4 regions of the Paenibacillus sp. FSL P4-0113 genome follow, and region 4 is predicted to be linked to each of the others. Evidence: riboswitches for the same ligand, from Rfam matches in the RefSeq annotation. Region 4 holds a riboswitch; each other region holds the start of a gene.
The links. A riboswitch is a leader RNA that binds a small molecule or an ion and turns the genes downstream of it on or off. The one in region 4 is predicted to bind cyclic di-AMP.
Positions count from the first base shown of each region.

Region 1: linked by a shared signal. The riboswitch ahead of MKX46_RS03270 (3D domain-containing protein) and the one ahead of MKX46_RS22255 (hypothetical protein) in region 4 are both predicted to bind cyclic di-AMP.
Region 2: linked by a shared signal. The riboswitch ahead of MKX46_RS16025 (C40 family peptidase) and the one ahead of MKX46_RS22255 (hypothetical protein) in region 4 are both predicted to bind cyclic di-AMP.
Region 3: linked by a shared signal. The riboswitch ahead of MKX46_RS10120 (TrkH family potassium uptake protein) and the one ahead of MKX46_RS22255 (hypothetical protein) in region 4 are both predicted to bind cyclic di-AMP.

Region 1 is NZ_JBBPAZ010000001.1:851,076-855,057, forward strand. It holds gene MKX46_RS03260 (NADH:flavin oxidoreductase/NADH oxidase) at 1-555, opposite strand, end outside; gene MKX46_RS03265 (polysaccharide deacetylase family protein) at 861-1,667, shown strand; gene MKX46_RS03270 (3D domain-containing protein) at 1,861-2,529, opposite strand; cyclic di-AMP (ydaO/yuaA leader) riboswitch at 2,536-2,704, opposite strand; gene MKX46_RS03275 (amino acid ABC transporter ATP-binding protein) at 2,935-3,657, opposite strand; gene MKX46_RS03280 (ABC transporter substrate-binding protein/permease) at 3,644-3,982, opposite strand, start outside.
Region 2 is NZ_JBBPAZ010000001.1:3,736,682-3,740,663, forward strand. It holds gene motA (flagellar motor stator protein MotA) at 1-180, opposite strand, end outside; gene MKX46_RS16010 (hypothetical protein) at 368-661, shown strand; gene MKX46_RS16015 (4a-hydroxytetrahydrobiopterin dehydratase) at 779-1,078, shown strand; gene MKX46_RS16020 (GNAT family N-acetyltransferase) at 1,157-1,663, opposite strand; gene MKX46_RS16025 (C40 family peptidase) at 1,969-2,469, opposite strand; cyclic di-AMP (ydaO/yuaA leader) riboswitch at 2,475-2,612, opposite strand; gene MKX46_RS16030 (hypothetical protein) at 2,889-3,716, opposite strand; gene MKX46_RS16035 (M1 family metallopeptidase) at 3,728-3,982, opposite strand, start outside.
Region 3 is NZ_JBBPAZ010000001.1:2,409,294-2,413,275, reverse strand. It holds gene uvrC (excinuclease ABC subunit UvrC) at 1-341, shown strand, start outside; gene MKX46_RS10125 (CPBP family intramembrane glutamic endopeptidase) at 310-2,040, opposite strand; cyclic di-AMP (ydaO/yuaA leader) riboswitch at 2,302-2,455, shown strand; gene MKX46_RS10120 (TrkH family potassium uptake protein) at 2,869-3,982, shown strand, end outside.
Region 4 is NZ_JBBPAZ010000001.1:5,089,616-5,093,597, reverse strand. It holds gene kdpA (potassium-transporting ATPase subunit KdpA) at 1-310, opposite strand, end outside; gene MKX46_RS25645 (potassium-transporting ATPase subunit F) at 460-537, opposite strand; gene MKX46_RS22255 (hypothetical protein) at 721-1,116, opposite strand; cyclic di-AMP (ydaO/yuaA leader) riboswitch at 1,232-1,404, opposite strand; gene MKX46_RS22250 (glutathione peroxidase) at 1,871-2,356, shown strand; tRNA gene MKX46_RS22245 (tRNA-Leu) at 2,501-2,583, opposite strand; gene MKX46_RS22240 (hypothetical protein) at 2,926-3,147, shown strand; gene MKX46_RS22235 (helix-turn-helix domain-containing protein) at 3,273-3,656, opposite strand; gene MKX46_RS22230 (helix-turn-helix domain-containing protein) at 3,750-3,982, opposite strand, start outside.

The DNA.
Region 1 (3,982 bases), 4.2 Mb from region 4:
ATATTCATCTTCTCTCGTATTTGTTAAAGGCGAATGAAATTGATGGATCAGATAGCCGTGAGCGCCATGTATCTCAACCGTATCAAAACCGGCTTCCACCGCGCGGCGCGCGCCTTCTTTGTATGCCTGAACCAGTTCCCTGACTTCTGCTGTCTTTAAGGCGTGCGGCTTTTTAAGGCGTTCGCTAAAAGGAATCGAAGAAGGACCCACAGGTTGCTCAGCATCTTCGGCCTTGCGTCCAGCGTGGCCTAGTTGAATGCCAATTTTGGCACCATACTTGTGAACTTCCTCTACAATCTTACGATATGCAGGAATATGTTCGTCACTCCAAATACCTAAATCACGATCCGTAATACGTCCATCAGGATGAACCGCTGTCATTTCCACAATAATAAGACCAGCACCTCCTACTGCTCGGCTCACATAATGGACATGATGCCAATCCGTCGGATTTCCATCCTCGGCCTCCACACTGAATTGGCACATCGGGGGCATAACAATCCGATTTTTTAAAGAAAGCCCCTTTAATTGATAAGGAGTAAACAAGTCGGTCACTTTTATCCTTCCTTCCTTCAATTCCATGTCTGTATAATTATGAATTGCAACCCCATTATACACCAGCTGTCACGGGATACCGAATCCGTTGTAAGGCTAAAACTTGCGAAAATGCTCTTGTTTTCGGTCATGTTTAAGAGAATATGTACGTTTAGCTCCATCATCTTCATTGATAATCATTTCATCGCGAACTTCTTTCCAGACGTTTATGAGCCTAACTTGGTAACCAGCATATTTTTAATAGGACAGGTACATAATAGTCGAGAGCACCACTAGGTACCACTGCACGAAAAGGGGGGATACATATGCCGTACAGGGGAGTGTTGCCATGCTTGGCACTGTTACTAGCATTTTCAAGTTTACCCGTTCACGCGGATGCGCCTCCCAAGATCGGAACGCCCCATCCCAAGGAAGCAGCTGTTGCTTCTTCTGTACATCTGAGTACAGATCGAGCTACTCCTACATTAGCAATGTTGCGTAAAAAACATGCGGACATTTTTAAAATGTGCGGCCCACACACCCGCCAAATTGCCTTAACCTTTGATGATGTGCCCGATTCTAGGTATACGCCGCAGGTTTTGGACGTATTACACGCCAACGGCATCAAAGCCACCTTTTTCATCGTCGGTCACCGTGCGGAAAAGCATCCGGGGATTATACGTCGTATTATCCGTGAAGGCCATGCTATAGGAAATCATTCCTATACTCATCCGGATTTTAGGAAGGCTACACCAGAACGCTTTCGCAACCAGATTACAAAAACAGAACGTATTTTACAAGCCAGCGCAGGTTTTCGCCCCAAGTTGATTCGTCCACCCTACGGTGAAATTACAGAGCCTCAAATAAAGTGGGCACGTCGTCATGGCTACATGATTGTCAACTGGAATGTAGACTCTCTCGACTGGAAGGGACTAAGTAAAACACAAATTCAGCGAAATGTGATTCCAGCTACAGGGCCTGGCTCTATTATTTTAATGCACGCTGGTGGAGGTCAAAGTTCCAACTTGCAAGGCACTGTCCAAGCTTTGCCGGGTCTAATTCACTCTCTAAAAGCTAAGGGCTACAAATTTGTGACAGTCCCCCGGCTACTCCACACATCGGAACGAAAATAACAGTATGTTTATAATTGAGGTCCAAGCTAAAGCAACGTAAAAAGGCTGTCTTACCAGCAGAAGTATTCTGCTCGTCAAGACAGCCTTTTTACGGATAGGACCTGATAAGAGTCCGACCTAGATATATACGGATATAGGCGTTATGTTTACATAATATATATTATGTTTAATTAAACTGTATATACGTACAATGCTATTTATCAATAACGTACAGCTTCACATTTTGAAATCCAAAGTCGTTCACAAATGATTTGTTGCCTGGAATAAAGATATCAATCCGCTTTCCTGTAATGGCGCTGCCCTGATCGCGAGCGACAGCTACAAAAGAATGATCCGGCAAACCTGGATGGGAGTAGCCTGTAACCAGTACTTTCGTGCCCATCGGAATGACGTTAGGATCTACCGCAATTGTACCTAGTTTAAGCGGATTGCCGTAGTAGTCCACTGCGCCCCATTTACCATTCTCATCGGCTGCGGCAGAATACGCTGAAGCCTTAACGTCAACTATTTTGCTATAGTTGAATGTTTTACCCCAAGCTTCAATCGTTGGCGCCTCATTCGCTGCTGCTTTCTCCGTAAGAAGCTGCGGCTTCGATTCCGAAGCTGCCTTTACACTTTTTTCGCCAGGCACCTTAATTTGCAGACCTGCATATATATTGCTGGAGGCAATGTTTGGGTTAGCCTTTGTTAGCTCGTCTACCGATACTCCATAACGTTGAGCAAGCAAAAAGAAGGTATCGCCCTCTTTGGCAGTGTGAAGCGAGGCAGCATCCGCTATTCCAGCTGTCTGTGCCAACCCTGCAATAGCTGCGGCAAGCACCGCAATTTTCATCGTTTTACCAATATGTTTTAAATGTTTCAAAGATATGTACCTCCTCTTTTATGCCTGCGAAGTTAGCTGTCGGATTCGGACTCAGGAGAAGCCCTATGCTTGTGCAATTCACCCCTAGGCATATTCCTCATCGTCTTATGACGTATCGGAATGGCTGCCGTTGTTACGTCCCCCGCACTTCCCATAGTTTGGGCCAGCATTTCAGCGCTTGTCTAACCGCATGCTGTCCCGGTAAGTTTTGGCTTACTGCATAATATCACAATTTTGTAACCTTATCCGCATGAAAATGTTGGGAACCCTGAACATCATACTACACTCGTTACAATTTTGTCATTAAGAAATCGATATTTGTTACGAAAGTATGGGGAAATGGTGACAAAATAAGAAAAGCCCTCCGTCAACGGAGAGCTTTTTTATGATTAGACCAGCACTTTCTTACAATACTTTGGCAAGAAAATCACGAGTGCGATCATGGCTTGGAGTGCCAAATACCTGGTCTGGTGCACCCTGCTCCACAATTTGACCGTTATCCATAAAGATAATTCGATCGCCTACCTCGCGGGCAAAGCCCATTTCATGCGTTACAATTACCATTGTCATACCGCCTTCGGCGAGCTTCTTCATTACATCCAGAACCTCTCCAACCATTTCAGGGTCCAATGCAGAAGTCGGCTCATCGAACAGCATTACGTGCGGCTGCATGGCCAAAGCACGCGCAATCGCAATACGTTGCTTCTGACCACCGGATAGCTGGTTCGGATAGGTATTCTTCTTATCCTCGAGCCCCACGGTACGCAGGAGTTCTAATGCAATTTTTTCCGCTTCCTTACCTGACTGTTTTCTAACCTGCGTCGGTGCAAGCGTCAGGTTCTGCAACACTGTTTTGTGTGGGAACAGATTAAAATGCTGGAACACCATCCCCATTTTTTCCCGGGTTACATTAATATTATGACCACGAGCTGTAATCGGCTCGCCCTCAAATAAAATCTCCCCATCCGTCGGCTGTTCTAACAGATTCATACAACGCAAAAACGTACTCTTCCCCGAACCGCTGGGACCGATGATAACGACAACTTCTCCTTTGGCGATATCTATATCAATGCCTTTTAAAATCTCATTCTTGCCGAACGATTTACGCAATTGTTTAACGGTGATCACTGGCTCTCAACTTCCTTTCCCATAAACCAAGCAGCTTAGACAAGCTGAATGTCATTACAAAATAAATAGCGGCTGTGATTATGAACGGACTTAATCCTTCGTAGGTAATATTCTTAATGACCTGGGCTTGATACATAATATCCACCATACCAATAGTCGAAATAATGGAGGATTCTTTAATAATTGTAATAAACTCATTACCTATAGCAGGCAAAATAGATTTAAACGCTTGTGGCAAAATGACGTGACGCATAGCTTTGCCTCGTCCCATACCCAATGAGCGTGCGGCCTCCATCTGTCCACGGTCTACTGCCTGGATACCTGC
Region 2 (3,982 bases), 1.4 Mb from region 4:
AATCCGTTTGATTTCTGCCATCGGGAAGGCCATAAATATACTCGCTGCCGTTCCGACGAAAATAATCATGTAAGCAGCGGGATTATTGACCAGATTGACGACCGGAGCGCCTTTTAAGATCATCCCGACGACCAGTGACAAAATCCCGAGCACAAGTCCAATAATGGTTGAAATTTGCATGATACACCTCATCCATGAGAATAGATTTTGAATCCTTTCATGCCGCCGGGGTCGTCCTTGCCCCAAGCGCGTCATTACAAGACGGATTATAGTATTTATCGACAAAACTCTCTTTTTTGTTAAGTGCGAATTTCCGGTATAATAAGGTGATTATGTATTGAATGGCGGAACCATTGGAGGAAATGGCATGGGAGTAAAGCATGGACGTGAGTATGAACAAATTTTGAACGATTTGACAGAGGCTGTGGGGCGCATCCCAGATAGCTATGAATTTTTTGAGATGGAAGCAGAAGATTGGGACAGGCTGGACCCGGCGGGACGTCAGGAAGTCAATGAAGCTTTGGCAGAAGACTTATTTTATGCACTGGGTACAGAGCCCACAATCACTGTAGGGAGTGGCGTTGTGATCTATGAGCCGGAGCAGCATCGTATCTATGTACTGATTGGGGACGAGGAGCTGACGTCAGTCCCTTTGATTTGAGGTCCGTCTTATGGATTTATCAACGGGGCCGTGGTAATATGTACACCAATATATCGTAGTTTTGGCCGTATTTAAGCGGTCGAAAGGCTTCCGTATAAACGGGGAGGAGTTCGTAACATGCCTTTTACACAAGAAGAGATTGAAGCACATCTGGAGAAACTGGAGGGCTGGGAGCTGGAGGAAGGACGTTGGATCGTTCGGAAATATAATTTTTCCAGTTTTATGAAAGGGATTGCATTCGTGGATGAAGTTGCCGCTATATCTGAAGCATTCAATCATCATCCATTTATTACGATTGATTACAAGACCGTGACTCTGCGTTTGACCTCTTGGGACGATGGCGGTATTATGGCCGTGGATATTAAGGAAGCCCAACAATATAATGAAGCTTTTGAAAAAATGCGTAGCAGTCATTGAGCTTGTAATGATCTGTCGTATGATGATAAAAGCGCCTTCGCTATACAACATCGTGGTTGTATGCCGAAGGCGCTTTTATCATAGAACCTGGGTTGGGTGGTCTGGACGATATACCATACAATAAAACGGTTTTTTGCCATCGGGAGTCTGGCGTTCATAGGTATCTGTAAGCTCAAATCCAGCCGCCTTGTAGGCCCGAATAGCGCGCCCATTCCAAGTGAGCACCTCTAGATCAATTTCATTCTTCGGGTTGCGTCGTTGGGCTTCCTCTGCAATGGCACGGACAAAATCTGATCCTTTGCCATGTCCGCATCTGTCAGGGTGCATTCCAAGACCTAGCCGGGTCACACCGATCATAGGAAAATATTGAGCAAATCCTGTCAGCTTGTTCTCTTCATCCAGTACGGCAACATATTGCTCTTGGCGAAGCGTGGGACTCCCAAATTCGACTTCAAGCGCCTTCATTTGTTCCCAGGGGAGCCAACCGTATATGTTATAAGGTGGATCATAGCGCCACTCACAGATTGCAGCCGCTTGATGCTCGTCCATCGGTACGATCCGATAGTTGGATATTGAGGCCGGCATGTGTTCCATCCTCCTTTTACACAGGTACTTCAATCATTAACAACAGATTGTAGACAAGTTGCAGGGGAATGGCAAGCGTGTTTATTTCATACCTAAGTCGGGTATACATTCAATAAGAAGGAATTACTGCTCATATGCTCCCCCAGCGGTGACGGTAAAACCGACGATGTTCGCTAAAATTGAAACCTTTTGAGGTGTCAGTTCGTCAGTAAAGATAATCATTGCTGATGTTGTGGACATAAAAAACCGCAATTCGATTCCGGCCAGAATCAAATTGCGGCTAGGGTTAGCTTGCTGTGCGTTAGTTATTCTACGTTATCGTCATCAGGAATATCTGAAGCTACAGAATGGTAAGCGTCTGTGCTCATAATTCTTTTTGCACCGACATAGCGGTTAGCGTAATAATTTTCGTTCAGTGAGCTAACTACTACACCACGTGAAGTCGAGGAGTGGGCAAATTTCCCTTCACCTACGAAGATACCTACATGGGAAATGCCTCTTCCTGTGGTGTTGAAGAACACCAGGTCCCCAGGCCTCATTTCATCGCGGGATACAGAAGATCCCATTTTGAATTGTGATCCAGATTGATGCGGAAGTTTAATTCCCAGTTTGTTGAATACATACATTGTGAAGCCGGAGCAATCGAATCCCTCGAGTGTAGTGCCTCCGCTTCTGTAGTTCGTTCCTTTGGCATCTTGGATGACCTGGTCCATCTTGGAGTCTGCAAATGCACTGCCGCCACCGAATGTAAAAGATGTAAAGGCAATGGCAAGACTCATAGCTGCGATCGTTAGCTTCTTCTTCAAAAAAAATATACCCCTTCCAATGCCTGCGAGGTTAGCTTAAGGATTCGGTAGAAGGTTCCCCTATGACCACTCTGTTGCGAGATCAATTCACCCAAACTGGTTCCCCCGCTTCCTAGGTGCCAGGAATTAGGCTTTACTTAAGATGTGCACCTTGGAGAGCAGTATTCACAATAACGATATTTTTGAGATAAAGGTTACAATAAAGATTACAAAGTTGTTACTATCAGTTCACTGCGATTATTGTAACAAAGTCGGCTGGCTTTGGCAAATGTTTCATTGCAAAAAGTTACAAAAAAAATCTGCTCCTAATGTCCCAGGAACAGATCTTGTTAACAGTATTCAGTTATGTGCCGTTTGCGCGGTTATGCATAAAGTTTTTTCGACAGACGGAAATGAAGTGATTAACATAAAGGAAGGGCTTAGCTTCTACTGGAGATATCGGTATGCCATAGTCTGTACTGCGAACTGATATGCCACAGCCTGACCAGACTAGTAACAAAATGATACGATTGTTGGAGAATGAGCGCGAGCATGCCAGTCCAAATCATCGCCACGGTGCCAAATAGACCGAAGACCAGCAGCACACAAGCACCGAGCAAAAGGGATATACCGACAGCTGGGAGAAGCTGGCGAAAGAAGGCGAGCAGGGACGATAGTATGGCGTGACCACCGACAGTGCCTAGTTGCATATACAGGATGCACTGCCGAATGAACCATCCGTATGCCATCCATCCCATGGCATAGGGCAACAAGTGCAGCAGGTAAGAGGGAGATTGAAGCGTACCTGCTACAATAGGGTAGAGTCTCGGTACTACCCAAAAGGCGGGAATCAGCAGCAGTCCCAACTCGATGATGTAATACAACAGCGACGACATGCCATGGCGTTTCATACCTTTGAAAAAGGACAGGCTTTGCGGCTCAGTCGCATCGGTATGTAGGCTTTGATATATTCCGGCTCTAATGAAGGGAGTGATCAGTATGCGTAGTACAGTCGCCCCTAGTAGTATCCACAAATACACATGTACTTCCCGGCTGTCCATCAGAGCAATCTGGCTCTCCATCCAAAACAAGGTCTGTCCCAGCTCGTTTTGACCCTGATCAGGATAACGGAGCAGTAGCGGGATAACGGCAGATTGTACCAGCCGATAGAGAAACACCCCCCACAGTAATCGATACAGAAACAAAATGATAACGATATAAAATCGTATGCGCACCAGCGCCCAGCCCTCTTTTATAACAGTCCGCATCTATAGACACCTCACCATGACAGACTTCCAAGCAGTGTCTCCAACAGCTTGGTTACACTTATACTCCAACGGGTTTGTTGCTTTTCGTCCAATTCGGCTTTTAGGGTATTGTTAATATGCTTGTTCTCCAGTGCAATGGTATATAGGGGATCAAGGGTTACATAGGAAACGGGAGAAGTACTTTTGATCCGAAAAGTTGTGCTTTTGCCCGCACCGTCCCAAGCCTTGAATTTCGTGGTTCCATCCTTGAAGGTAAATTGGACAGG
Region 3 (3,982 bases), 2.7 Mb from region 4:
AGGATGCCAAACATAGAACATCCCAACTATTGGTGGGAGAATCCTCTGAGGCCGTGACACTTGCACGTAATAGCGAAGAATTTTACCTGCTGCAACGGATTCAGGACGAGGTTCACCGTTTCGCCATCACGTTCCACCGCGAGCAACGCGGCAAATCTATGGTAACTTCCCGGCTGGACTCTATTCCAGGCATTGGCGAGAAACGGCGTAAGTTACTGCTTAAGCATTTTGGATCGCTCAAAAAAATAAGAGAGGCCAGTGTCGAAGACTTCCGGCCTCTCTCTATTGGGGATAAGCTTGCGCGTCAGATTATAGCTGCCCTTCGGGAGGAGGAGTCGTAGAATGCGACTCCTCTTTTTGTATAGGTTCAAACATCATTCGATTTGGCTTTTTAGGACTAAACCAATAAATGATGTAACCCACAATGGCTGGAAGTAAGATCCAGAATAGGCCCGCGCTCACGTTCACAGTATCTCCCAGACTCATCACACTAAGTCCCATTAGAATGCTGTCAAAAATAACGTGGCTGAACATGGCGGCAATAAAGCCGTAACGCAGGAACACAAAACTGAACAGCAAACCAAGAAAAGTCAGCTCAATAGGTCTGGAAATCACTGGATAGATCGGATAAAGTGTATGTCCCAGTGCCCAAATCAGCGTGGTGATCAGACAAGCAACAAAAGTATTTTTCACTATTTTTTTGACCATCGGAATACCAAACAGACGGTAGACAGTCTCTTCACCAATACCTGCCATCCAGGCCATAATCGGCAGTAGCCATGGATAAGCCATATTGTAAGGGGATTGCGTGGCATCTGTGGTGGAGAATGTATTAAATGTGCGCTCCAGTATAAAGAATAAAATGGATTGTACCCCGAGCAAAATAAAGGCCCACAAGTAGCCAACATACATACTGCGAAGCACATACAGCCCGTAGCCCGGCTCTTTCGCACGTGGCCATGCATTCAGTCCAACCTGACGCATAAGTCCGTCACCGCCGACCAAGGAGAAGTAGAGCGCTACAGCCATGACGAAGGTAACACCAATCTGGAAAACCATAAGAAATAGAAGCATGCCCTTACCGCCTGCTTCTGCTTGCAATAAAGGCAGCATGTTCATGGTCCCAGCTATACTAGCAATAAAGTATATAACGGATAGAACAATGCCGCGTACAAATGAAGTATGTCGTCGGGTGAGTGACGCATACACAATGGCAAGTACACCCAGCACAAAGCTAAATAGGGCATAACCCGCATAGGTCATCCAATTCGCCCAAAATGTTTGCTTTTCGATATAATCGGTATAGGATGACGGGGCCGAAAAGCTTTGAGTGAAGGAGCGAACATCACCGTCTTCAAAAGTAAAAGCCAGTGTAAGTACCGAGGCGCCAATTTTTTTATCGTCTACGGTATACTTTAATCCGCCTTCTTGTTCAGTGGTCGCGAGCTTCAAGTCCGACGGCTTAAAGCCAAAGCGCTTCACCCATACAGCGGCCGCCTGCTCCTTGGCTTCAAGCGTCATGCCGTCCTCAGCCACACGTACAAGCCTGTTACGTGCTTGTTCATCCGTAGAAATATCAGCCTGCGTGTAATTGGTGCTGGAGGTGATCCGTTTAAAACTAACGACCTTCCCAGTGGATAAATCTACATGAATTTGCAGCTTGCTCTTCGCTGAGGATTCAGGCAGATCGACCCGAAAGGTTTCGTAAGGGTAATTTTTCTTCCATGTACGGTCGTACTGTTGAAGCAGTTTTTCTCTAGATAAATAACCGTACAAATCTGTTTCGGCCTGATAGGTCACCAGAGGCTCCTCTGGCTGTGATTCAGTATATCCCAGCTCGGAGCGGGCGAAGTCCAATGCGTGTATGACCGCTTCTTGTTTGCTGATGACCTTTGCATTCATTACTGATTCTGGACTCGGATTGCTAAGCGAGGGAATAAGCAATTGAAAGATAAAAAAGCAAATCAGGCCAATCCCGCCCAGCAAGCCTAATTTTTTGAAGTTGGCCGTGAGCACGACCGGTTTCCCGATAGGATTCATGAGTTTCCTCCTTAATCTGTAAATAAGAACATCCATTAAAGATATCATACTGCACAGGTTCCCGCCAACAGACCAGCGATATTCATGAAAATAGAGTGAAAGCACTTTAAAGTTCCAATAAAATAAGATAAGCTGCGATTAAACGATGCCCATTCGCAAAATAAAGCCAATTTCACGTTTTTTCGACGAAATCGGTTTTGTGATCTGGATATAGAAGGATTATAATCTTGAGGCAATGCCTATAAAATACATAGGTAATGATATACAGTTGAGCCGAATTTCTATGGGAAAACGGGGGAACCATGTTACTGGGGTGAATTTTACAGCCGATCACTGGTGGATCGGAAGTGTAAATAGGGCATACTGTGCTGCCCGAATCCGTCAGCTAACCTCGTAGGCTATGAGCAGGAACCAAGTCAGGCACTCGGTTTTCCGGTGTCTTTTTTTGTGCGTATAAAAGTGTTTGGATTGGTTAGATAGACCGCTGCGGGTGCAGATTATTCTTCCGATTGCTGTTATCCCCGGATTTTTTGATTGTATACCCCCTTTAATGGTTAAAATCCGGAGATAAAGGCAAACGCTTCGCTTCTTCAGAACAATTCTGCCCCCTTCGCTACTGCCCGCCAATAGCACAGGGGGCCGAGTAGTGCTTGACATGCATTCTTCCTGTATTCAGGGAATGCTAATTATAGTTAACTAAGGTTTGGAAAAATCAAAAAATTCAGGGGCAACGACGATCGGAAGATCAAATGGAACGCGTAGCGAGCTTACACCGTATTAAATCACTGTTTTTATAGTTTTAAGGATTAGGAGAGAAGTGATGAATAGATGAATCCCAATGCAAGCTGGCTCCGGCTTTCTCCACCGCAGATATTCGTTGCGGGCTTTGCCATTATCATTCTAATAGGTAGTTTATTGTTAATGCTGCCGATCTCCAATACAACAGGAAAGCCACTTGCGTTTATAGACGCTTTGTTTACTGCCGCTTCCGCGACCTGTGTTACAGGGCTTGTCGTAAAGGATACGGGGACCTTTTTTACAACCTTTGGTCAAGTTGTTATCGTGGCGCTCATTCAGATCGGCGGCCTAGGCTTTATGACCATGGCTACCTTGATTGCACTGGTGTTCAAGCGTCGGATTTCCCTGCGGGAGCGTCTCATTTTGCAGGAAGCGATGAATCAGACTTCTGTAGAGGGAATTGTCGGGTTAATCCGTAAGGTATTACTGTACTCACTGGTTATTGAAGGCGTATGCGCTACGATATTCTCGGTTCGCTGGTCCTTTGATATGCCCGTAGGCAGGGCGATTTATTTTGGAATCTGGCATGCCATCTCCATGTTTAACAATGCTGGTTTTGATTTATTCGGTGAATTTCGCAGCTTGACAGGTTATGTATATGATCCGATTGTTAATTTTACAGCCATGTTTTTGATTATTTCAGGCGGCATTGGTTTTGTAGTGATGTCAGACCTGGCAGAATATCGCAAGCGCAAGAGACTGTCCTTGCATACCAAGGTGGTACTCAGCATGACGGGCGCTATGATTGTAGTCGGCACGCTCGTGATTTTTGTATTTGAGTTTACGAATCCGAAGACTCTCGGCTCGCTTGATTGGGGTGGTAAGCTATTGGGATCTTTATTCCAGTCCGTTACTCCCCGTACCGCAGGTGCCAATACCTTGGACATTGCAGGCTTGCGGCAGGCTACGCAGTTTTTTATCATCATACTCATGTTTATCGGGGCTTCTCCTGGCTCTACTGGAGGCGGGATTAAGACCACAACATTCGCCCTGCTCATTGGAGCGGTGATTTCGATGCTGCGGGGGCGGGAAGATATTGTACTGTTCAAGTACCGACTTGCGCAGGGACGAATTTACAAGGCTTTGACCATTACACTGCTGGGGTTGCTGTTCGTGATCGGGGTGACGATGATTTTGTCGGCAA
Region 4 (3,982 bases):
AAGCTAGTGATGCTTCCATATTACTGTTTCCAGCCGGATTACCGGGAAGCATTCCCTGTAAACGCAACAGCAAGTAGCTGATTGCCACAAGCACGACGTTCGTAGCAATGAAACTCATAACATACGTAGTCCAACGCATGCTCTCCACTTTCTTCAAGCCTACTACCTTATAAATCAGCTTTTCTGTTCTGCCAAAAATCCGATCCGTTCGATTCGGTTCATTCGAGAATACATGATACATATATGTACCCATTGGCTTTACCAAGAGCAGCAATATAACGATCACAATTCCAATTTGAAGCAGCTCCATCCTCTATTCCTCCTTCAAAATGCTCCTGCGTTTGGAACAACAGACCCGATTAGACCATCTATGAAGTGCACACGTTTGCGAAAACCTGCTACCAATGATGCTTTAATGCTCAGATCTGTTGTTCCCGCCCGCTCTATCCCTACAAGTGACTAGAACTTTTCAGGGTTCAGGAGTGCGTAGATTAAATACATAAACACAATAGCCGTAAGCCCGAGTATAACGATCATCCTCTTCGTCCTCCTTTAGAGGTCTGCGCATCACACCAGCGTACAAACAGCAGTATCACTCCATAACTCACAGCCATGACGAGCAGCATGTATATATCCATCATGTTTATACCCTCCGTATCGATCCTCAGATCGCCATTCTTATTCCATCATAAAATCATAAAACAACTATGTCATAAGTGCTTATCCGTTCAGCAGAAAACCCACCTCTCCGTTCAATGTGTAGATCACATGGTCCGCTCCCAATCCCCGATAAATTCCTTGTGGATTACAGCCGTGTGTAATAACATAGATCGATTCCGATGTTAGTGGTCGACATATTTGCAGGAAACGGCAAGTCAGATTCAAGCTGTTCTCGAACAAATACACACTACCAATTTCTTTTTTTGGAAAATTCCATTTTCCCGCTTGCATGGTATTGATGCGGACAATGTGCTCCACACCCATTTTTTTGAGCTGTCGTTCCTCCTGGGCGCTATTCGTGAGAACTGCAAACGCCAATTTTTTGAAAATAAGCAATTTCACAAAACTTCTGCCCGCTTCATTCGGTGCAGTGACAATAATTAACCGACCTTCCATCAGTAGCTCCTCTCCCGGTATAAAAAGACAACAAAAAGAAGCCGAAGGAAAAAGGCTTTCCTCCGGCTTCTGACATATCCATGATAAAATAAACCATGGCTGCACACGGCGGTTTGTTGCCTCTCCCTGTACGCTTACGAGGTTAGCTGTCGGATTCGGACGTGAGAGTCGCCCTATTTCTGGCACTTGACCGGAAAATTCACCCCATGAGACACACGGCTTCCGAAGCCGTACAGTCTCGATTGGTTCCCCCGCTTTTGCAACTGCAAAATTCAGCGCTATAGACATTTCGTTGTTGCTTCATTCAAGTTAATTTGAAATTACGTCTTGAATCATACACCCGCGCATGGAAGACTGTAAAGCTCAACTGCAGGGTTATAAATCGGGCTTTAGAGCATAGAAGATTAATAATAACGCTTACAATGCAACTATGCTTCTCACATCTCCTTTAATCTCTGTTTTTCATCCCTTTTTGAAAATGACAAGCATGTCAATATTGGCGTAGGGTAAAGCGTTATTGGCCTTTTTTTGTAAAAAGAGAAGAAAATACGCTATATGTACCAGCTAAACACCGATTTAACCCGCTTTTATAAGAAGAAACAACTTAATTCGCTCCATTTGCGGTGCGATTTACTGTTTTGAGCAAAATACGATTTTACAGCGCCTGAAGGCTTTATACAGCTTTTCCAGGCTTGCAACCCTTCTTTAAATTGTCTAAAATTTAATTGCTGAATATTGAATGAGGAGAGATGCTATGACCGTTTATGAATATGATGCGCAAACCCTGCAAGGGAAACAAATTCCGTTATCCACATTTGAAGGGAACGTTCTGCTTATCGTGAACACTGCCAGCAAATGTGGGTTAACCCCCCAATACAAAGCGCTACAAGAGCTATATGACCAGTATCATGAACAGGGGCTCGAAATTTTGGGATTTCCCAGCAACCAGTTTGCCAAACAAGAGCCAGGTTCCAGTGAGGAGATCTCCGAGTTTTGCCAGATCAATTATGGTGTCACCTTTCCGATGTTCGCCAAGACAGATGTCAATGGCGATCAAGCACACCCCTTATTTCGCTACCTGACCCAAACAGCTCCGGGGGTATTAGGGTCCAAAGCGATCAAATGGAATTTTACTAAATTCTTAATTACAAGAGAAGGTAACGTGTTTAAGCGCTATGCACCGCAAACCACTCCAGATAAACTGGCGGGAGATATAGAGAAGCTTTTGCAGCAAAACTGACATTCTTCATTATCACAGTTAATAAACGACCTGTTGCAACCGTGGCTTCCGTGGCTAAAGAATATAACGAAAATGCTTAACAAAAAAAGCACCCTTTCACGTAAACCGTGTCAGGATGCTTTTTTAACTAGGTCTTGCATATAATGCGGTCGAGAGGACTCGAACCTCCACGGGCGTACGCCCACTACCCCCTCAAGATAGCGTGTCTGCCATTCCACCACGACCGCAAATCATAATGTATTGAGGCAACAGGTTTATTATACTCTCTCATCAACTATTTGTAAACAAAAATATTATAATTATTTTAACTTACATATATGAGCGATAATAATACCGTCCTGCATAAAGATAACCGCTTGCTGAACTATGCATTAATGTTGCCCCCTTACGGATTATCAGAACCACCTAGCACTTAACTAAGTAATTAATTTGACGAAATAACGTATTTACGATTGTAAAAACACGTATAAAAGTGTATCATAGTTTCAGATGGTTAATTCTAACATGTTTACTGATGATTATTATAACACACCAATTATTCCGTAAGAATCCGTAAGGGGCGATTTCTTTTGAACAACAAAATGCCTGTCACCTCCTTCGGGTGGGCCATCAAACAACGGCTTGTCGAACTTCGACTGGATCAGAAAACATTTTGTGAGACACACAATATTCCGCCTTCACGCTTGTCCAATCTGATTCACGGCACCCGCAAAGCACAAAGGTACAGAAAACAAGTTGCTGCAATTCTGAACATCGACGATAACGATTATAAGGAGGCATCGCCACTCTAAATCCAACAAGCATTCCAGTTACATACAGGTCATTCCATATCACCAAGAAACCAAATAAACCCGTAAAGCGAACCCCTCCAGTTCGTTTACGGGTTTTCAACCCAGACAATCTTTAGCCAAAAAAATCATTCCGGCTTTGTTTTATCCTTCTCACTTTTTTGCTTACGATATTTCGCAAATTCAACATATTCTAAAATAAAATTCTGTTCTTCCGTCTCAAGATCTTCTGCCTGGCAATTCAGTGGCCCCATCACTCCAAAAAAATAAGCAGCCTTCTGCTCCTGAAGTACGCCTTCTCCCGGCTTAATCCCTTTCATTAACCAATCGAGCGATACATTAAAAAAGTCCGAAATCTGAATTAAATGAGTGGTACCCGGCGTTGTTTTCCCCCTTCTCCAATCACCGAGATTCCCTGAACTGATTTTAAGCTTTTCACAAAATGCCTTCTTGGTCATTCCCCGATCTTTAATCAAAGCTTCAATCCGTTGATAAATAGTTTGATCTCCCAAAATGTTTCCCCTCCGAAACAGTAACTTTTTCTGAAATAATTTTCATTTTTCAGCCTTACTCATTAGTAATCCCCATTAAATCCTAAGCAACCATTACCCCATAGTAGAATTGCGCTGGTTTTTCTCTTTACGAAAGCGGGTAAATTCAATATACTCAAGTATAAAATTTCTTTCCGCCTCACTAAGCGGTTCCCCCTGGCAATTCAGTTGCCCTGAAGCGTCAAAAAAATAAGGGTCTTGCGACTCCTTTAGCACCTCACCCTGTATATCTCGACCCAGCATAATCCAGTCCAGACTCGCATCAAAAAAAGAAGCGATTTCAATGA